Regions from separate parts of the Halomonas citrativorans genome, predicted to be linked through region 2. Evidence: predicted binding sites of a transcription regulator. Region 2 holds the regulator's gene; each other region holds the start of a gene.
What was found. Region 2 encodes LexA, which represses DNA repair genes until DNA is damaged. Its sites were predicted from a motif close to TACTGTNTANNTANACAGTA; they were not measured.
Positions count from the first base shown of each region.

Region 1: INT20_RS11905 (LexA family protein) is a predicted target of LexA. The motif match lies at 2,156-2,175, and genes of this name have one in related genera.
Region 3: INT20_RS04480 (LexA family protein) is a predicted target of LexA. The motif match lies at 3,683-3,702, and genes of this name have one in related genera.
Region 4: INT20_RS11180 (PA0069 family radical SAM protein) is a predicted target of LexA. The motif match lies at 1,718-1,737, and genes of this name have one in related genera.

Region 1 covers NZ_JABUYX010000012.1:45,239-50,602, forward strand. Annotated here, with positions in the region: gene INT20_RS11895 (patatin-like phospholipase family protein) at 1-902, opposite strand, end outside; gene INT20_RS11900 (alpha/beta fold hydrolase) at 943-1,842, opposite strand; gene INT20_RS11905 (LexA family protein) at 2,199-2,642, shown strand; gene INT20_RS11910 (Y-family DNA polymerase) at 2,639-3,940, shown strand; gene INT20_RS11915 (sodium-dependent transporter) at 4,099-5,364, opposite strand, start outside.
Region 2 covers NZ_JABUYX010000022.1:37,211-42,574, forward strand. Annotated here, with positions in the region: gene nagZ (beta-N-acetylhexosaminidase) at 1-427, opposite strand, end outside; gene INT20_RS15060 (L,D-transpeptidase) at 505-1,032, opposite strand; gene INT20_RS15065 (TetR/AcrR family transcriptional regulator) at 1,010-1,687, opposite strand; gene lexA (transcriptional repressor LexA) at 1,953-2,630, shown strand; gene purU (formyltetrahydrofolate deformylase) at 2,738-3,592, opposite strand; gene INT20_RS15080 (ribonuclease J) at 3,913-5,364, shown strand, end outside.
Region 3 covers NZ_JABUYX010000002.1:296,202-301,565, forward strand. Annotated here, with positions in the region: gene oadA (sodium-extruding oxaloacetate decarboxylase subunit alpha) at 1-1,108, shown strand, start outside; gene INT20_RS04470 (sodium ion-translocating decarboxylase subunit beta) at 1,120-2,442, shown strand; partial or broken gene INT20_RS04475 (IMPACT family protein) at 2,516-3,148, opposite strand; gene INT20_RS04480 (LexA family protein) at 3,149-3,586, opposite strand; gene ccmA (cytochrome c biogenesis heme-transporting ATPase CcmA) at 3,855-4,475, shown strand; gene ccmB (heme exporter protein CcmB) at 4,479-5,207, shown strand; gene INT20_RS04495 (heme ABC transporter permease) at 5,222-5,364, shown strand, end outside.
Region 4 covers NZ_JABUYX010000010.1:55,787-61,150, reverse strand. Annotated here, with positions in the region: gene INT20_RS11185 (alkaline phosphatase) at 83-1,522, opposite strand; gene INT20_RS11180 (PA0069 family radical SAM protein) at 1,758-2,843, shown strand; gene gadC (glutamate:gamma-aminobutyrate antiporter) at 2,996-4,534, opposite strand; gene INT20_RS11170 (glutamate decarboxylase) at 4,633-5,364, opposite strand, start outside.

The DNA of each region.
Region 1 (5,364 bases), on a different contig from region 2:
TTGGGAATCTCGATCAATATATCTGGCGGATAACCGGCAATTTTGTATTTTGCCAGGGCCGCTTGGGTAATATCAAACGACTCTAAAATCATATCGAGCTTGCTCCACTCGCGCTTGCCTCGCGTCTCAACACTCTCTTCAGCGCCAGCTTCCACGCCGCTGTCTTCTTCACTGCTGCCAAGCCCCTCCCATAAACGCAGGGTGGCTTGGCGCACGTCGCTCATCCAGCCGCCAATTTTTTCATCACGGTCACGCTCTTGCGCCGTTCTGCTATCATTTTCCTCGTGCTCACGGGGCAGGAGTTCTTCCAGTGATACCGGCTGCGGGCTATGTGCCGTTACGTTAATCGCAATTACCAGGTCTGCTTCGTGGGCAGAAATAACCGGCATGATAGGCAGCGGGTTAAGCAGCCCGCCATCGACCAACACCTGGTCACCAACATTGACCGGCGTAATGACGCCTGGAATGGCGATAGAGGCGCGAATGGCGCGCAGTAACGGGCCATTTTGAAACCACACTTCGCGCTGGCGAACCAGGTCAGTCGCCACCGTCGTCACCGGAATAGGCAAATCCTCAATGAGCACATCGCCTACCAACGCCTCCAACTTACTCATCACCTTATTGGCACGCATGGCACCCATCGGGCTCCAGGTCACATCCACCAGCTTTAGCACATCCAGATAATCGAGATTACAGACCCACTCCCGATACTCGGGCAGTTTGCCAGAAGCGTAGATGCCACCAATCAGGGCGCCCATGGAGCATCCCGCCACTGAAATAATCTCAAAGCCTCGTGCCTCCAGGGCTTCAATGACACCGATATGGGCATAACCGCGCGCCCCGCCACTGCCCAACACCAAAGCCACTTTTTTCCCGCTACCCGCGTGCGTCAGTTGATTCATTGGCTATTCCTATTGCTCTTGAGCCGACCGTATAAGCGTTTTACACGGCTGCCTCCCAGTGAGCGGTGGCGAGTTCCGCCACAGCGGCAACCGCTTTAGATTCCAAATGTAGATGATGCCCACCAGGCAACACATGGCGGGTCAGATCATTAACCGCCAAGCGCGCCTGCTCGGCCCAGGCACGCTTTCCTAAAATACCCTGCTCGCCTTCAATCAGTAGTACCGGCGCCTGAATACACGCTAACAGAGCCAGTACCTGCTCAGGGGTAAAGCGCACCAGAGAGGGTTTTAGCAGTCGACTATCCGTACGCATTTGTAGATAGCCATCGGCAGTTGCTTGCGTATTACGCTCAACCAACGGCATCGCCGTTACGCTATCCAGCGTGGTGACGCCACCGGCTACCCGCGCGGCAACCGCACTTTCGATATCAGCATAGCGTGGTGGGCGGGAAAGCGGGCGACGATGGGCAATAAGCCCTTTGCGCAACTGGCTGGCGGTTTCTTCCGCAGGCGTATTCAATGCCCCCAGCCCGTCAATCAAGGTTAACCGGGCAATACGCTCCGGCATAGCAGCGGCCAATAGGCAGGCAACCGCTGCGCCCATGGAGTGGGCCAGTAAAGAAGCCTGTTCAATACCCAGTGCGTCCAGCGCATCAAGCACGTCGTGGCAGTAATCCCACAACGCATAGTCGCTTCCGAAAGCGGCATGCTGGGAGTGCCCATGGCCGCGAAAATCAATGGCTACCACGCGGATATCCAGCGCATCTGCCAAAAGCGGTGCCAAGCGGCTAAAGCTTGCCGCGTTATCCAGCCAGCCGTGTAGCGCCAGCCAGACAGGTGCATCCACGCGGCCCCAGCCCAGTGCGGCCAAGCGCCCTTGCGCAAGCACCAGCGGCTGCGCGAAGTGTCGAGACGCGGGTTGGAGGGTTGGTTCACACATAGGTTGTTTTCCTGATGAAGCGGCCATCTCGTTGGCAAATAACGCGACGCCTTTAATGTTCCTGAATTCAGCGTTCAGGCAATGTCTGGATGACGGTATCAGTAACAAACGTTACCATGCCAGGCGCAATTCTTCCGTCGCTTTTACCCAACTCTTGCTAATGGTGCTGCCATGAAACCACGCCGCGATACACGCGCCCGTAACCTTGTTTTTTTTATTGCTGTTGTTAGTGCCATCGTCGTGGGGTTGTGGCTAGCGCGCTAGGCTTGCCTAATCGCCGCTCAACGCTTGCAATTTAAACCTCACGAATAAATACTGTATATACATACACATTACATTCAGTGAGGATGCCGACGATGTCGTTGCCTCCATCGACGCTCGTGCCCACCTTGCCGTTAACGTCTCAGCCGTTGCCTTTTTCATCGTTACAAGGCCGTGCGGGCTTTAGCGGCTTTCCATCACCAGCGCAGGATTACGAACCGCGTACGCTCGATCTCAACACGCGGTTAATAAAAAACCCTACCCAGACGTTCTACCTTTCCGCCGCTGGTGACAGTATGGAAGGCTGGGGGATTTTTGATGGCGACCTGCTGGTCGTTGACCGCAGCATTAAGCCTCGGCTAGGGCACATTCTGGTTGCCATGTTTGAAGAGGAAGTGCTGATTAAGCGCTACGCCCTCTACCAAAATACGCCGCATCTCTGCTCCGCGCATCCTCACTACCCGCCGCTTCCTTTGGAAGGCACCGAGTGCCAGCTATGGGGAGTAGTGCGTGCCGTCATTCATGAGTATGTCCGATGATTGGCCTGGTCGATGCCAACAACTTTTACGTCAGTTGTGAGCGTGTGTTTGATCCTGCGCTGGAAGGCAAACCGGTTGGCGTTATGTCGAACAACGACGGCTGTATCATCGCCCGCTCTGCCGAGATGAAAGCCATGGACATCCCCATGGGCATGCCATCGTTTAAGCTCGAAAGCCTGCGTAAGCGTGGTGACATTTACCTCAAGTCATCCAACTATGAGCTGTATGGCGATATGTCGGCCAGGCTGTGCCAGCTACTGCGTGATACCTGCCCAGCCGTGTCGCCGTACTCCATTGATGAAATGTTTATTTACCTAGAGGCGTTCAGCAACCAGCAGTGCCAAACCCTGGGCGAATGGCTGCGTCGGCGGATTCGGCGTCATTTAGGCCTGCCGGTATGCGTCGGGCTGGCCCCTACGCATACGCTGGCGAAGCTTGCCAACCACTTGGCCAAGCAGGCGACTCACTATCAAGGCGTGTGCCTGCTGACGGGAAAAGATGCGGCAACGACCGCCCTGCTTAAACAGACACCGGTGGGCAGCGTATGGGGCGTTGGGCGCCGGATTGCTGAGCGGTTAGCGATCAGTAATATTAATACCGCTTGGGACTTACGTGAGGCTGACCTTCGGCTACTGCGCAAACATTTTTCGGTAGTGCTGGCCCGCACGGCGCTGGAGCTGCGCGGTACGCCCTGCCTGCAGATGAATGCGCTGGATCAACCGCGCCACCGCATTATGACGTCGCGCTCATTCGGCCAATCAACCGGCAGTAAAACAGAAGTACATAACGCGTTACGCCAACATGCCCAGCGCAGCGCCGAAAAACTCCGTCAGCAGCGCAGCCTAACGCGAGCCGTGATGATTTTTTTAAACACCAACCGCCACCGCCGAGACCAACCCCAGTATTCTCCTCACGCCATGGTGCCCCTGCCCTCACCCAGCGATGATACGCGCACAATTCTTGAGGCCGTTCACCAAGGGATTGAACAGGTTTACCGGCCAGGCTACCGGTTTATGAAGGCAGGTGTGATGCTGCTGGATCTGGTTGATGCCGAGCAGCACCAGCTCTCGTTGCTACATCAACCACCGCGGAACCGATACCCTTACTTAATGGCCACCCTGGATAATATCAATCAGCGCATGGGGCAAGGCACCATCAGCTTTGGTATGACGGATGCCGATGCCGCCTGGCAGCTACGCTGCGGGCACCGCTCAGGCCGCTACACCACACGCTGGGATGAGTTGATGAAGGCAGGCACCCATCCTGGTGCTATCAAGCAATCTGCTTTACGCAAGTAACCGCTGCTATCTCAATTACGATCTCAACTACTGTCTCAGCTCCTGTCTCAGCTCCTGTCTCAACTACGATCTCAGGAAGAGACTCAAATCACCTGCCAAACGCCGCTGGATGAGCCGTCACTCATTGCTCAGCAGCAGCGTTGGCTGGAGAGAATCCGTTAGCGTGTCGTTAACGCCTGACGCAGGCGAGGGCTCAACCACTCGCCCAGCGCCATCATGATCAGCAGGATAGCCAACAACCACGGCCAATGAACTGAAAAGGTAACGGTAAACAGCCCTAATGCATCAGCGAAAATAACCAAAATACCCAGCGGGCTGACATAACGCACCATGGCAAGCCATAGCGTATAGGGCAGAGGCGAGAGCCCTAGCTCGTCGCGGAACGTTTCACTCTTCAGGACAAAGCCTGCCAGTATGACGGTGCCTAACCCACCCAACGGCATCATCCAGCGTGAAGTGATGTAGTCCAGCCAGTCAAAGAAGGTCTTGCCTGCCAACGTCCAATCAGCGCCCAGGTTAAAGGAGAGCATGGCAGCGGTACTAATCAGCCAAAGCACAACCCCCGTGCTCCACGCAGCACTGCGGCGTGAGAACCCTTTGTTGTCGCAGAGCCAGGAAACGGTCGCCTCAACCATCGAAATGGACGATGTCAGCGCGGCCATGGAGAGCATGGCGAAAAACAGAATCCCAAACAGCGTACCCAGCGGCATGGCCTGGAACGCCAGCGGCAAGCTCATAAAGATAAGCCCGGGGCCTTCACCTGGGTCCATGCCATTGGCAAAAATTACCGGGAAGATCGCCAGCCCCGCCATCAAGGCAACGGCCGTATCGGCAATGGCGACGCTAATGGTGGTACGCCCAATGGAGGCGCCTTTGGGCAGATAGCTTCCGTAAGTAAGAATGGCACCCGAGGCAAGCGATAAGGTAAAGAACGCATGGCCAAGCGCGGCTAACATCCCTTCACTGGAGAGGCTCCCCGCCTTGAAGGAGAACAAAAAGCGTACCGCATCACCAAAGCCACCGGAAAACACGCCGTACACAATCAGCAGTATCAGCATGATGACCAGGCCTGGCATCATCCAACTGACGTTTTTCTCGATCCCCTCCTGAACGCCTTTGCCCACAATAATCATGGTCACCAGCGTAACAAGCGTGCTCCAGAAGCCCAGGCTGAGCGGGTTGGCGTTGTTTTCCCCAAAAACGGCGGCCATGTCGTCAACGCTGGTGCCCACCAGACCACCGGTTAACATCTTCCACAGATAAGAAAACGACCAGCCTGCCACGACCACGTAGAACGACAGAATCAAAAAGCCGCACAGCATGGCCATCCAGCCAAGCAGCGACCACGCCGATGAGCGACCGGACTCGTTAACCACTCGACGAATCGCATCAATGGGGCTGCCGCGCCCTCGCCGCCCGAAAGC
Region 2 (5,364 bases):
CACTGAAACTACGGTCGCCGATGACGCTAGAAATCCCGCTATCCACATCAAGCACTGGTGCAAAGCTTAAATCCAGCCCACAGGCGGCCATTTCCATGCCAAGCAACCAACCTGCGTCCATGGCGAGAGAGCGGCCTTCTTCAGGGTCTTGAGCATAACGCTCACCAATCCGGGCCATGGCCGGTAAGCGGGTAAGCCCTTTTTTGATACGCTGTACGCGGCCACCCTCTTGGTCAACCGCCAATAAAAGATCGCCCCGTATGCGCCTTATATCGCTACACAGCTTGCGCACCTGGTAGGCGTCTTCCACATTACGGGCAAACAAAATCACGCCACCGACAGCAGGTTCAAGCAGCAAGCGCTTTTCAGCATTGGATAATTCAGGCCCTTCCAGGTCGAGCATGACCGGGCCAATAGGTTGAGTCATTAGCAGGGATCCAACAAAAGGGCCGATGATTTTAGACGATCAACGCACAGAGTCAAAAAAGCCTCTGCGTAAGGCCATTACAGATGGCTGCCATGTAGCCAAACAGGCGTTCCAGGCACGGCGCGCTCAAAGATATAAAGCAGGTCCTCGTTGCGCATACGAACACAGCCATGTGAAGCAGGTTTGCCCATCGGTTGATCGGGCGGCGTTCCGTGTACATAAATATAGCGGCGCTGAGAGTCAACCGTGCCTGCACGGTTAAATCCTCGCTCTAACCCACACAGCCATAAAATACGCGTCAAAATCCAGTCACGTGTCGGATGAGCGTCGGCCAAGTCACTTGAGAAAATTTCACCGGTAAAACGCCTGCCTCTAAATACCGCATTGACCGGCTGTTCATGGCCAATTGCCGCGCGAACATAGTGCCAGCCATGCGGCGTTTGGCCACTTCCTTCTTGCTGGCCAACGCCAGCGCCTCCAGTAGAGATAGCGCACTCAAAGTCTGGTGTTTGACCCTGCCACCAGCGCAGGATTTGTGCGCCGGTATCAATTTCGATCCAGCCGCCTTTTTTAGGTGGCAACTCAGCTAACAGGGGCGTTCGCATGCTGCGCTCCTTCAACCTCTTGCGGCAGTGGAGCATTCATGGCGGCAACGACCACAGGGCGCAAGCGTCGCACTAAATCACGCACAGTCACCTGCTCCTGATAATCCTTGGAGGCGATATCACGTAGCGCATCCAGCCCCGACAAGGTGAAAATGACCGTACCCAACATAAAGTGCAGCCGCCAAAAACGCTCGGCATCGGGTAAATCAGGGGTCGCCTTACGCACAAGCCCGGTAAAGCGGGTAAACACATCCCCATATTGCTCTTGAATATGGCGCCGTAAATGCCCCTGCGCTTGGCTATAGGCTAATCCCAATAAGCGCATGAAGACTTTCAAACTATCCCGTTCAGCAGGCACTGCCAGCACCGTGGTGGCCATTGTTTCAAGCAGCTCTTCCAGGGGGATGGCACGATCGGCGTAGTGGGCTTCAAGCTCATCGAGCGCACCATGAAAACGCTGAGTAAACGGGTCTAGATAGCGCGAGAATACGGCTTGGATAAGGGCTTTCTTGGAACCAAAATGATAATTAACAGCCGCCAGGTTTACTCGCGCTTTACTGGTAATGTTACGCAGTGACGTTTCAGCAAAGCCACGCTCTGCAAACAGCACCTCAGCGGTATCCAGAATGCGTGACACCGTGTCAGATTGTGCCATTATGGCCTCCGGAGAAACGAGTGTTTAAAACATGCCAGAATAGTAAGTCATATCTTAATCAGGCTCAATCACCCTTATTCACCGATTTTTTTAATTGGCTACCCTGCACATTAGCGTTAATTCAAACGTCTTACCGCTCACAGACAGTGTTTTAACAAGCTGCTTTTTTAACCATGTACTGGATAGAGCAACATACTGTATACTTAAACACATACTGATCAAGCAGACAGATACCGACTGTCTTTTATTGTTTATGGAGTTTGGTATGTCGCGGCCACTCACAGCACGTCAGCAACATGTTTTTGATTTTATAGTAAAAACCATGGGTGAATTCGGCTACCCTCCCACCCGCGCCGAAATTGCCAAGGCCTTGGGCTTTAAATCCCCCAATGCCGCTGAAGAGCATTTACGTGCTCTTGAGCGTAAAGGCGTTATCCGGATTATTCGCAATACGTCGCGGGGGATTCGCCTCCCCAACCAGGAAGCTCAGGACGTTAGCGAATTACCCGCCACCGTTGCAGCCAACAGCAATGATCTTCCGCCGATGGGCTTGCCAGTTATTGGTGAAGTGGCCGCTGGCAGCCCGATCCTTGCAGCGGAGCATATTGACCGTTACTGCCCGCTACCCGCGGAATATTTCACCCCTAAAGCCGACTACCTCCTGCGAGTACGCGGTTTATCCATGAAGGATGTGGGCATCCTGGAAGGCGATTTACTGGCGGTGCACCGCACTGATCGTGTACGTGACGGGCAAATCGTCGTTGCGCGGCTGGAAGATGAAGTCACCGTAAAACGCTTTCAACGCCAAGGGCATCAGGTCATGCTGATTGCGGAAAACGCTGATTTTGCACCGATTGAAATCGACCTGCGAACCCAATCCCTGGATATTGAAGGCGTAGGTGTAGGCGTCATCCGTGGCGGTAATGGCCAAGCGCTAGGCTAATAAGCCGTTTGCGTAAAATCGGATTTTAAAAGCATCAAGGGGGTGGCCATTTTCATGACCACCCCCTTGTTTTGTTACTGGTTCAGCTTAAACAGTTTTTAAAACGCTTAGCTAAAGACAACGGTCTTATTGCCGTGGATCAAAACGCGGTCCTCCAGATGCCAGCGCAGGCCTCGCGCCAATACGGCTTTTTCTACATCGCGCCCAAAGCGAACCAGGTCAGTTGGCGTATGGCAATGGCTCACACGATGAATGTCCTGCTCAATAATCGGCCCGGCATCCAACTCCTCCGTCACGTAGTGGCACGTCGCGCCAATTAGCTTTACGCCGCGCTCATAAGCCTGATGGTAAGGCTTGGCGCCGGCAAATGAAGGCAAGAAGCTGTGGTGAATATTAATCACCTGCCCAGCATAGCGCTCACACAACGACGGGGGCAGAATCTGCATATAGCGCGCCAATACAATACAGTCCGCTCGCGCGTTATCAATAAGCTCCTGCACCTGAGTAAACGACTCTTCCTTATTATTCGGGTCCACCGGCACATGGTGATAAGGAATACCGTACCACTCAGCGATTGAGCGCATGTCTTCGTGATTAGAAATCACACCGGCGATATCACAATCCAGCTCACCTGCCTGCCAACGGTAAAGTAAATCCACCAGGCAGTGAGACTCACGGGAGACCATGAGGATGACGCGCCGACGCTTTTGAGTATCCATTAGCGCCCACTGCATGGAAAACTCTTGAGCAATTGGCTCAAAGGCGCTGCGTAATGTTTCAACGGACATGCCAAGCGAATCGGCCAATATCTCATAACGCATAAAAAAGCGGCCCGTTTGCAAGTCAGAATGCTGACTGGCCTCGGTGATAGAGCCGCCTTGTTGAGCAATAAATCCAGACACACGGGCAACAATACCCACCTGATCGGGGCAGGAAACGACTAAACGGTAATAATGAGACATGTGAAGTACTCTTGACGACCTACGAAATACAAATGACAAACCACTATTGGCATCGTCTATTGGCATAGTGCAACGGCGCCGCAAACAGCGGCTAAATAGCGACGCCGTAAATAACGGCTGCCTAGTGTACCGGAACCCTATTAACGAAGCACCGTTATCTAATGTCGGGGGTCATTGTTAGCCGCCCCTGCCTTCCCGTATAGTTAAGGCATTACTTTTTAGGCTTTTCATAACCGATGCATCCACCACGCGTTCAACTTCGTCCTCGCCGCCGCCCACCTCTGCGCCTACTGCCGCTGGGTGGGTGTGGTGAAATCGGCATGAATCTAACGCTGTATGGATACGACGATCACTGGATCGCGGTCGACTGCGGCATGATGATTCGCCAGGATTTGCCTAACTCGCCCCTTCAAGTACCTAACCTGGGCACCGCCGAGGCACTGAACATAACGCCCCAAGCGTTATTTATAACGCATGGGCATGAAGATCACATTGGCGCGGTTGCCTGGTTATGGCCCAAGTGGAACTGCCCTATCTATGCCACCCCACTTGCGGCAGGTCTCTTACGTGCAAAATTCGCTGAACACCAGCTAAGTAGCGCCGCGATTAAGATTATCGAGCCGGGCGAAGCAATGGAAACGGCGCCCTTTTCGGTGCGCTATTTGCCGGTTACTCATTCGATCCCTGAAAGCTGCGCGCTGGTCATCGTGATGGGCGATTACCGCATAATGCACACAGGGGATTGGAAGCTGGACCCAGAGCCGCTGATTGGCACGCCCATTAACGCGGCGCACTTTCGAGCGCTTGCCCCGATTGATTTAGTAGTAGGTGATTCAACCAATGCCCCTCTGCCTGGCCACTCCAGCAGTGAAGGCGATGTGGCTAAAGCGCTGGCTAAAAGCCTGAAGGAATGCAAGGGCCGCGTCGTGGTCTCCTGTTTTGCAAGCAACCTGGCACGCGTACTGGCCATTGGCCGGGCGGCTCATCAATGCGGCCGTCGGGTCAGTTTGATGGGGCGATCCATGGAGCGCATGGTGAGCATTGCACGCGGACTTGGCTACATGGATGACTTCCCAGCGCTTGTACCCCCTCATGATTTGGGCTATTTGCCCCCCGATGAAGTGGTGATTATCGCCACCGGTAGCCAGGGTGAGCCTCGTGCAGCACTGCAACGACTCGCCCAAGGGCGCCACCCGTTTATTGACCTTGAGCCTAGCGATAACGTCATTTTCTCTGCCAAAGCTATCCCCGGCAATGAACGCCCCATTGAGCAGCTCAAAAAACGCTTGGTCCAACTTGGGGTCACGATCTTTGATGAGGTTAATCATCCAGAGCTGCACGCCACAGGCCACCCTGCGCAAGAAGAACTCATCACATTCTACCAGTGGATCAGGCCCAAATATTTGATCCCCGTGCACGGCGAAGCGCGCCACCAGCAGGCCCACCAAGCGATTGCAGACTCCTTGGGCATCAGCGCACCTTTAGCACCCGTTAATGGCGACATGATCGTTATGGACCACTTGGGACTGCGCTGCGAAGCCCGCCACCCTCAACCGCCCTGTATCGTTAATCAAAATAGCGTTGTGCCGCATCCGGGCCTGGATGCCACCAAAACCACGACGCGCCGAGGCAGTTTATTTCTCGCCCTGCCTGTCGCGGCCAGCGATACCGGATGGTGGCGCATCGGTCGCTTGATGCTGGATAGCAGCAGCGCCAGCCCGCTCGACGAAGATAGCTTTAGCGAATGGCTGGACAATCAGTTGGAGGAGATT
Region 3 (5,364 bases), on a different contig from region 2:
TTCGTCCATGTCGATGACGTATGGACATAGCCCCACAGAGTCCGTTGTTGCGATGCTCAAGGATACCGACCGTGATACCGGGCTGGACCTTGAGCTGTTGGAAGACATCGCGGGCTATTTCCGTGAAGTACGTAAAAAGTACGCTGCTTTTGAAGGTTCGTTACGCGGCATCGATTCGCGCATTCTGGTAGCCCAGGTGCCAGGCGGCATGCTGACCAATATGGAAAGTCAGCTGAAAGAGCAGGGTGCGGGCGACAAGCTGGACGATGTGCTTGGCGAAATTCCTCGCGTGCGTGAAGACCTGGGATTTATTCCGCTGGTGACGCCCACGTCGCAAATCGTCGGTACCCAAGCGGTAATGAACGTGATGATGGGCGAGCGTTACAAGTCCATTTCCAAAGAGGTGCAGGCGCTGCTGAAAGGCGAATACGGCGCGGCACCCGCCCCCTTTAACACCGAGCTTCAAGCCCGCGTGCTGGAAGGCGGTCAGCCGATTACCTGTCGCCCGGCGGATAACCTTGCACCTGAAATGCAAAAGCTGGCGGCAGAGCTTAAAGAGAAAGCCGGAGTCGAGCAGGTACGCCTGGCAGAAGGCGAGTGTGAAATAGATGATGTCCTCACCTACGCCCTGTTCCCGCAAATCGGTCTGAAGTTTCTTAAAAATCGTGATAACGCGGATGCTTTCGAACCTGCGCCCCAGGCGGCTGGTAGCGAGCCTGCCAAGCCTCCGGTGGTTACTCAAGGCAGTGCGCCAGAGGCGGCACGTGGCCCTGAAACCTATACCGTAAAACTCAATGGCAAAGCGTTTGTAGTGGAAGTTTCTGAAGGCGGCGATATTGGCCAGGTGCAAGAGCAGTCGGCTGCGCCTGCGGCGAGCCCCGCCCCGGCGGCCAGCCGTGGTGAAGCCATAGAAGCACCGCTTGCTGGCAATATCTTCAAGGTGAATGTGCGCCCTGGCGACCAGGTAGCGGATGGGGAAGTGGTCATCATTCTTGAAGCTATGAAAATGGAAACCGAAATTCGCGCCAGCAGTGCCGGCACGGTATCGAAAGTCAATGTTAGTGAAGGCGACAGCGTAGCTGTTGGCGACGTACTGATTGAGCTTTAAGGGCCTCGGGAATGGATAAGCTAGTCACGTTATGGGAGGGCTCGGGGCTTTATAACCTTGAGCTTGGCCAAGTGGTCATGATCGGGGTCGGGCTGCTGCTGCTCTATTTGGCGATCCATAAGAAATTTGAGCCGCTGCTGTTGGTGCCGATTGGTTTTGGGGGGATTCTTGCCAATATTCCCGAAGCTGGCCTTGCGATTTCAGCGCTGGACCAGGCCATTGAGGTTGGCAAGCCTGCCGTGCTTCAGCAGGTTGGTGCCGCGCTGGGCGTAATGCTGGATCCTTTGGCAGGTATTGATGCGTGGCGTGAAACGCTCAAAGTAGTTGCCCATGGTGAGGTAGCGCCAGAGCAGCTGCGTGCCGCTAAGGATATTGCGACAAGCGTCGGTTACAGCAATGGCATGCTGTATAACTTCTATTCAGTGGCCATTGCATCGGGTATCGCGCCGCTGTTGATCTTTATGGGCGTGGGTGCCATGACTGACTTTGGCCCGCTGCTTGCCAACCCTCGTACGCTGTTTCTAGGTGCTGCGGCCCAGTTTGGTATTTTCGCCACGCTGTTTGGTGCTGTTGTGCTGACCTCCATGGGCATCATGGACTTCTCGCTGAACCAGGCGGCAGCGATCGGGATTATCGGCGGCGCCGATGGGCCAACGTCTATCTATGTGTCCAGCGTGCTTGCGCCAGAGCTATTGGGTGCTATCGCGGTGGCGGCCTACGCGTACATGGCGCTGGTGCCGTTAATCCAGCCACCTATTATGCGGCTGCTAACCACTAAAAAAGAGCGTCAGATAAAAATGACGCAGCTGCGCCCCGTCTCCAGGCTGGAAAAAGTGATTTTTCCTCTCATGCTGTTGATCCTGGTCGCGCTGTTTCTACCCGACGCAGCACCGCTTCTGGGGATGTTTTGCTTTGGTAATTTGATGCGCGAATGCGGCGTGGTAGAGCGGCTTTCGGATACCGCCCAGAACGCGCTGATCAACATCGTGACGATCGTTCTAGGGCTTTCTGTTGGCTCAAAGCTGATGGCGGAAAGCTTCTTGACGGTGGAAACCCTCGGGATTCTAGGGCTGGGTATTGTGGCCTTCGGAATTGGTACCGCCGCCGGCGTGTTAATGGCCAAGCTGATGAACCTAATGAGCCGTATGCCGATTAATCCGCTGATAGGTGCTGCCGGGGTATCCGCTGTGCCTATGGCGGCGCGTGTAGCTAATAAGGTCGGTCTGGAATCCAATCCGCATAACTTCTTGTTGATGCATGCGATGGGTCCAAACGTGGCAGGGGTAATTGGTTCTGCCGTGGCTGCCGGGGTAATGATTAAATATTTGGGATAAATAGACAGGATTGACGGGGAAGCAGAAGTGCCCCATGCACGGCTTACGGTTTACTCCGTAAGCCGTTTTTGGTTCAGGGGGCGGGGGCGTTTACTGGGGTAACGTCCAGCGTGCACTTTAGGCGATTTTCCAAGGGGGAAAGGTCGAACGTATGGTCGCGGGGCCAGCCAATGGTGAGCTGAACACCTTCGCCATCGTAGTTGACGTGTTCAATGGGGATGGCCTTTTCGTCGCACCAGGCGCGGGCGATAGCCTCGCTGGCAAAGGTAAGGCGTAGCGTGTAGGCGTCTCGCTCAATCACTTCACGCGTCGGTAAGGTTTCCAACGCATGGCTGATGGCTTGAGCGTAAGCCCGTGCCAGCCCGCCGGTGCCTAGCTTGGTGCCGCCGAAGTAGCGCGTCACGACACCGCCGATTTCACCCATTTGGCTGCCTTGAAGTACCTGGTACATTGGCCGACCGGCCGTGCCGCCAGGCTCGCCATCATCGGAAAAACCAATCAGTGTTTGCTACCCGGGCGGCCCAGCAATATAAGCCGTACAGTGATGGCTGGCATTGGGGTGAGCAGCTCTTTCCGCTTCAAGAAGTGCACTAAAAGCGGCCACATCTGGCGCATGGCATAGCCACGCCAGAAACTGGCTTTTTTCGACCTCTATCTCGGCGGTATGCCACTGCGAGGCAGCTAAATCAGGAACTTGATAACGCAATCAGTGCTCCATAAGGCCATAAGAATTGGCAGCAAGGTCGTTGGCACTATCCTGCGCCACACCCATTACCATTCCTAACACTTGAATATCGCGATTGTGCAAAAAGAGATCCGGCGCTTGGGTGTCGGCAGGCCATAAATGTACGCCAAAGCGACTGATCGAGAGCTGCTTCAACGCAACAGGCTGCTGATTGATGTGAGCGACGGCGGTTTCTTCGTGGGTATCGCATTGAAAACGCCGAATAATAATGACATCTCCATCAAACAAGTTGCAATCACGCATTCGGTTACCACGTATTTTTAGGGCGTAGGTATTGTGGCGCGTTCTGCGTGGTGCTGTTTTAAAGGCGCGTGCCGATTGAATGCCTTTAGGTGCGCAGGACGCGCTGCTCAATACGGTAGAACCGGCGTGAGTTGGTGCTGACATCGATATATTCATAGGAAATTCTCCAATGCAGCGCCCTTTCCCTAGGCGTTTAGTAGTGGCAAGCCAGCAGGTTGTTGGCATGTCTTTTCATACAGTGTTTTAGTATACAGCTGTTTTTGCATACAGTGGTAGTGCTGTTTTTATCCAGTGCCTTTGGCTATTCAAAATGCTGGTCCCGTCGGCACGCTTGGTGCATTCTCACGGCCGCTGCGATTGGCTGGAGATAACGTGGCTTTCCGTGTAGAGTTTTGGCTAACTATCAACCTGTTGGGAGACACCTTTGAGCCTGTGCCTGCAAGCACGACAACTAGCCTGTGAGCGTGATGGGCGCTGGCTATTTGAAGGGCTCGATCTCACGATTCGCAGCGGTGACATCGTTCGAATTGAAGGCCCCAATGGCAGCGGCAAGACCACGCTGTTAAAGCTGCTGGCAGGTCAACTGAGTGATTACCAAGGCGAGCTTTTCTGGAACGGCGCGCCACTTCGCAAGGTGCGTGAACATTATCTGGCCAACCTGCTGTATCTGGGGCATTCGCCAGGCATCAAGGCTGGGCTTTCACCGCTTGAAAACCTGGCCTGGTACCAGGCGCTAAGCGGCGAGCGGGGGAATGAATCGCAGCGCCTGAGCGCTTTGGAGCAAGTAGGGCTTGGCGGTTTTGAGGACGTATTGGCCGGCCAGCTTTCGGCGGGTCAGCAGCGCCGTGTGGCGTTGGCCCGGTTAACGCTGACGCGCCGTCCACTCTGGGTGCTTGACGAGCCGTTTTCCGCCATTGACCACCAAGGCGTAGCCGCGCTTGAAGCGCAGCTTTCAGCTCATGCTCAAGCCGGGGGGAGCATTCTGGTAACCACTCACCATGGGCTGAATGCTTCGCCCGCCGCTCGCTGTATTCAACTGGGGTAGACAATGACGCAGGGGCAGAAGGCGACCACTACACTACTTGAAACGCCGGTGCCGGGCGGGCTGTGGATCGCCTTTACCGCTACCCTGAAGCGTGATGTAACACTGATGTTCAGACGCCGCGGCGAGCTGTTCAATCCGCTGGTCTTCTTCGCGCTGGTGATAACGCTGTTCCCAATCGGCATTTCACCCGACCGCGCCGTACTTGCGCTGATCGCGCCAGGTCTTTTGTGGGTAGCGGCACTTCTGGCGGCGCTTTTGTCGCTGGATAGCCTGTTTCGCACCGATTATGACGACGGCAGCCTTGAGCAGATGCTGCTCGCGCCTCAGCCGCTAGCCGCGCTTAGCCTGGCCAAGGTGCTGGCCCACTGGTTGTTGACCGGGCTGCCGCTGGCACTGGTCGCGCCGCTTCTGGGTGTGATGCTGGCCCTGCCTCCGGGCAGCTACGCGGTGCTTGCGCTTTCGCTTTTACTGGGCAGTGCCAGTTTGAGCCTGCTTGGCGCGATTGGTGCGGCGTTGACCGTCGGTATCGCGCGAGGCGGTGTACTGCTGTCGCTGCTTATACTGCCGCTGTATATACCGGTGCTTATTTTTGGGGTCGGGGCGGTGCAGGCTGCTGTCATCGGTGAAGGTGTCGCGGCGCACCTGGCCATGCTCGGGGCCCTGCTGGCCGCGTCGCTACTGTTGGCTCCCTGGGCGATTGCCGCCTCGCTACGCATCAGTATCAACGGTTGAGGACAGAACACGCCATGTGGACCTTTATTCATAAATGGGGCTCTCCCAAATCGTTTTATGCAATGAGTGCAAAGGTGCAGCCCTGGTGCTGGGCAGTCTCCCTGGTACTCATTGCGACCGGTACGGTATGGGGGTTAGCCTTTGCACCCACCGAGGT
Region 4 (5,364 bases), on a different contig from region 2:
GGCGAAGTGATATCAGTCAGTGGTTACCAACGGAACAGAGCCACCCGAAGGCGGCTCTGTTGTACTTGCTATACTTGCCTATTTATTCAGCTTCGATACCGAAAGCGTTTAGGCCCGCGCGGAATACGTCGGTGTTGTCGATCCAGTAGTGGCTGTCTTCGTCTACTTCATAGCGGGAAAGACCGTCTTCTGCCTGAGCAATGTCAAAGAAGAACTCAGCGCCTGCGCCGTGGGCATACAACGGTACCAGCTCACGCGTGTGGGTATCGGAATGCCAACGTACCAAGGGTAGCGCGCCAGCACCCTGATTAACGATCGGGCTATAGGCATTCACATCAGAGTCAGGACCTTGAAGCAAACCGTTACCGTGATCAGTCGTTACAATGATCAAGGTATCGTCCCAGGAACTGTTGTTTTCTACCCACTCAACGGCCGCTTCCACAGCTTCGTTGAAGTCGATTTGCTCTTCGATAATACGCGGCAGGTTGTTAGCGTGAGCAGCCCAATCCACAGCGCCACCCTCAACCATCAGGAAAAAGCCATTTTCGTTGCCGTTTTCACTGGCATTGAGCACGTTCAAAGCGCCTCCCGTCAGTGTGGCAAGGCTTGGTGACGTATCCAGTAGATTACCGCCGGTTACGCCGGGGCGGCTGTATTGCAGCGTCTGAATGTTCTGCACCAGGCCCAGTACTTTGTCCTTGGGAAGATCCAACTCACCAGCAGCCAGAGCTTCAAAATCGTCCTTGCTTTCGATAAAGGCGTAATCCGTTTCGCCGCCTACCAAGCGCTGGTAGGTCTCTTCGCCACCGATAAAGCGGAAATCGCTCTCACCGGGGTTATCGACATGCTCGCCGGCTGCATCGTAATAGGGGTGCCCGGTACCGATGGCGACAGTGGCAAGGCCAGAATCGACAATTTCGCGGCCAATGGCTCTATAGTCGTTGCGGCTTACGTTATGGGCCATGAAACCGGCAGGCGTCGCGTGGGAGACCTGCACCGATGAGACAACACCCAGAGCGCGGCCGCTATCAACAGTGTATTCGCCAATATGCTTAAGCGGCTCATCATCGTTGGACCAGTTGATGGCGCTGTTATAGGACTTATGGCCTGAAGCCAGCGCCGTTGCCGCTGCCGCGCTGTCGGTGTAATCAGCCCGAGCGTAGTCGTAACCGGCAAAGTAGCCCTTGTAGTTACCCAGGCTACCTTCGTAAACGGTATCTACCGCCTCGTCGTTCCAGAGCTCGGCTGGTTCAAACGTAACCGTACCGTCATCACTCTTGGTGGGCGTGGTAGAGGTGTTTAACGGATGCGTTGCCATGAAAAGCTGTGTGTCAAACTCATCATAAACTTCATGGCCCAGCGCGCCGTGACGGAAGTAACTTGCCGCACGGAACGTCTCGATACCGGTACCGTCGGTGATCATCAAAATAACGTTCTTAGCTGTATTTTCCTGCGCTAATACCGGCGTAGCCATGACCGATGCCAGTGCCAACGTGAGTGCGTTGCGCGTAAAGTTCTTCATTTTCATCCCTAAAATAAATTTAGCTAATTTGATATCCAACAAATCGTAGCGCCTAAAAATGTCATTTTCATGACTGCTAATGAAGGTAAGTCAATTATTTCTAATAAACATGAATCGCAATCAGTAGCCGATCCGTAAAACTGTTCATTGCGGGTTTCTCCTGAGTAACGCTTGCACGCTTGGTCACAACGCATATACTGTATATATATACACAAATATAGAAAGAGGCAGGCGTATGGCGTCTCTCGGCAAATCACCAATACGGCCTCCCGTGCACAAAGGCCGCGGGGCAACCTATGACCCGCACAACCGCTTTGCCCCAACCCATAGCGTGGCAGAAGACGACGGATGGTGGCGCGAAGAGACTTCCCCCACACGGGCAACTGAAGTACGCGAAGAAACCAGTAAGAGTGCGCTTTCCTGGAACCGGTCGCCAGACTTGCCTTTTGATCGCTCATTGAACCCTTACCGAGGTTGCGAACATGGCTGTGTTTACTGCTATGCCCGCCCTTCTCATGCCTATTGGGATCTGTCCCCGGGGCTTGATTTTGAAACCAGGCTGATTGCCAAAAATGGCCTGGTGGAGCAATTAAGTGAGGAGTTTTGCAAGCCTGGATACGTCTGCCGACCAATCAATCTCTCTGGTAATACCGATTGTTACCAGCCACTAGAAGCCAAGCGCCACTTAACGCGCCAGTTGCTTGAGCTATTATTGGCTTGCCGCCATCCAGTCACTATTGTGACCAAAAGCACGTTAGTGTTACGGGATATGGATCTGCTGGCTGAGATGGCCGAACACCGCCTGGTGCGCGTATTTATTAGCCTGACCAGCCTAGACGCCAATATGAAACGCACGCTGGAACCTCGTGCGGCCTCTCCTCAAGCGCGTTTAAAAGTTATCCGTGAGCTGAATACTGCTGGCATTCCCGTCGGAACGCTTGTTTCTCCGGTCATCCCCGGATTAACGGATCATGAAATAGAGCGGATTCTTGAGGCCGCCAGCCGTGCTGGCGCACGAACGGCGTCCTGGATGCTGCTGCGCTTACCCCATGAAGTCGCTCCTCTTTTTGAAGCCCGGCTGGAAGCCCATTACCCCGAGCGTGCGGCCAAGGTAATGAGCCTGATTCGCCAATGCCGGGGCGGCAAGGCCTACGACGCTCAGTTCGGTAAGCGCTTTCGCGGCGAAGGTATTTTTGCCGATATGATTGCACAACGCTTTAATCGCGCCAGCCGCCAGTGGAACTTTCAATCTCGTACCGAGCAAGGGCTGAATACCCGAGACTTTCGCCCGCCCAACGCTCAGGGCGAGCTTTTTTATTAAAGCCCATGAAAAAGGCATTTGCCTGACATACTCTCAGCTTACTGAAAGTGCCAAGCAAATGCCTAAGTGATTAATACTACTGTTTTTCGCTATTCGTCATAGCTCTGCTTAAAATCTAATGACGACCTTTCTAAACATCCTCCCATGGTTCATCAATGCAGCTTTTCTCCATCAACAGTGATGTGATGCGTACTGCGGGCTTTGGGATGAATAAAGTAGTGACCTTCGGGCGCGGTATGGGGCTTGATATGGTGTAGTTTAAGGTTTTTTGGCGCAGCGCTTTTATTATGCACTCCATAAATAATAAACGGAATCGATAGCACTACAAGGAAACAGCCGATCAGCAAACCGGTATACACTTCGTTAGACTCTTTTCCTGGCAACCCCGTGGGAGGGAAGAAGGAGACGACAAAAGCAACTAAAGAAGTAAGTAACCCCACTACTGCAACGGTAATTTTTATTTTGTTACCGCCAGGGATATTGAAGGTACGTTGATTTTCAGGCTGTTTTCGAACAAGGGTAATGTAAGCCAGAAATAGCATAAAGTAGCTGCACAGATAGATAACGACGGTTAGCGCTAGTGCAATCAGGAAGGACATATTATTTCCTCCCCCCGTATTCGTCAGAATAATCAATGCGATAGTTGTAATGGTTAGCTGAGAAATAACCAACGCCACCGGCACGCCGTTCTTGTTTACTTTAGCAAAACGCGCCGGCAATATACCCTGCTGCGCGGTTACCAACATGCCGCGTGATGGTCCAACAATCCATGCGGCTATTTCAGCCAGCACGCCCAGCAATAGCAGCGCAGCAATAATCCGAATAGCCCATTCAAAATGGCTGCCAAAGTGGTTAATCAACACACTGAACGTTTGCATCACGCCCGCAGATAAGTTGATTTGCTCGTGAGGAATAACAGATGCAATCGTCAACCCACCGAGAGAACTTAAGAGAATGGCAGAAACCATAAGAAATAACATGGCGAGAGGATAGTCACGACCAGGGTTTTTCATCTCATTGACATGAGTCGCCGACGCTTCAACCCCCATATAACTCAGTATAAAAGCGACAAACACTACCAAGGTACTCATACTACCAAAGGTGGGGAAAAACGTCTGTGCACTCATTTCAATAGCGACCGGCGCACCTGAGCGAAGATACAAAACTGCAAGCCCAATTAAGATAAAAGCGGGCAGTAGAATACCTGCAAAAAAGCCTAGCTTTGCAATCCGCGCCGTATTCTTGGTACCGCCAAACTGAGTTAACGCTAATCCCCACAATATAATCAACGCCGCAATCGTTTTGACTATCGGGTCGCTATTCAGTGCAGGCCAATTAAGAATATAAGAGAGTGCGCCTAGCACGAAGTAAAGCATAGGAATAAAGCCGACAGCAATTTGCAAATAGCCAAAGGAGATTGCCGCAAATCCCCATCGTTCACCTAGCGTTTTGGATACCCACGTAAAAACCCCGCCCTCTTCCCAGCCTTTAACCGTCGCCATTTCTGCCGCGCAAAGCCCTACCGGAATAAACCACAGAACCCCACCAAGAATAAGAAAGAAGACCAACGAGAAACCCGATGTTGCAAAGGTAGGATATTCATATACCGCCATTACCATTGAAGCCGTTATCGCGAAGAAACCCAATAACGAAAGCTGCTTTGGCGCGGCTGTCGATTGTGTATTATCCATATTTATTCCCCGAAGAAACGAATTATTAATCCGTCATTCTTTTATTCGCTAATTAGAGCGGCGATGTCTAGCCGCCCTAACAACCAAAGAGTCTCAAATCAGGAATGATTAAAGCCGCTGGCTTCATCTTCTGATAGTGGATTAACCACGGGATGATCTTCAAAATGCTGAAGTGCTCGCTTCATATCTTCAATTAACAAGCAGCCTAGATCGTAGCTCACCCCATGACGAACAAGGATACGCTGGATAACCAAGTCTTCACGGTGAGCTGGCATAGAATAAGCAGGGACTTGCCAGCCGCGCGAGCGTAATTTGTCGGCCAGGTCATAGAGCGTATAACCGCCAATATTTGCTCCCTCTTTCAGCTTCCATGCCAACGCAGGAATACCTTCATTGCTGTTCCCATCAAAGAGGATTTCGAAGGGGCCTAGTTTACTAATCTCATCTGCAATATGCTGCGCGGTAGCGTAACAGGCATTATGGATTTTGGCGTAACCTTCACGGCCAAGTCGCAGGAAGTTGTAGTACTGCGCAATGATTTGCCCGCCGGGGCGCGAAAAATTGAGCGCGAATGTCGGCATATCACCGCCGAGATAGTTAACGTTAAAAATGAGCTCTTCGGGCAAGTCTATTGCTTCACGCCAGACCACCCAGCCAGCTCCCAAAGGTGCAAGCCCAAATTTGTGGCCAGACGTGTTAATGGACTTTACTCTCGGGAGTTGGAAGTCCCACACTAGATCTGGCGCGCAGAACGGAGCCAAGAAGCCCCCACTGGCACCGTCAACGTGCATAGGAATATCCAGGCCGGTTTCTTGTTGCAATTGATCCAG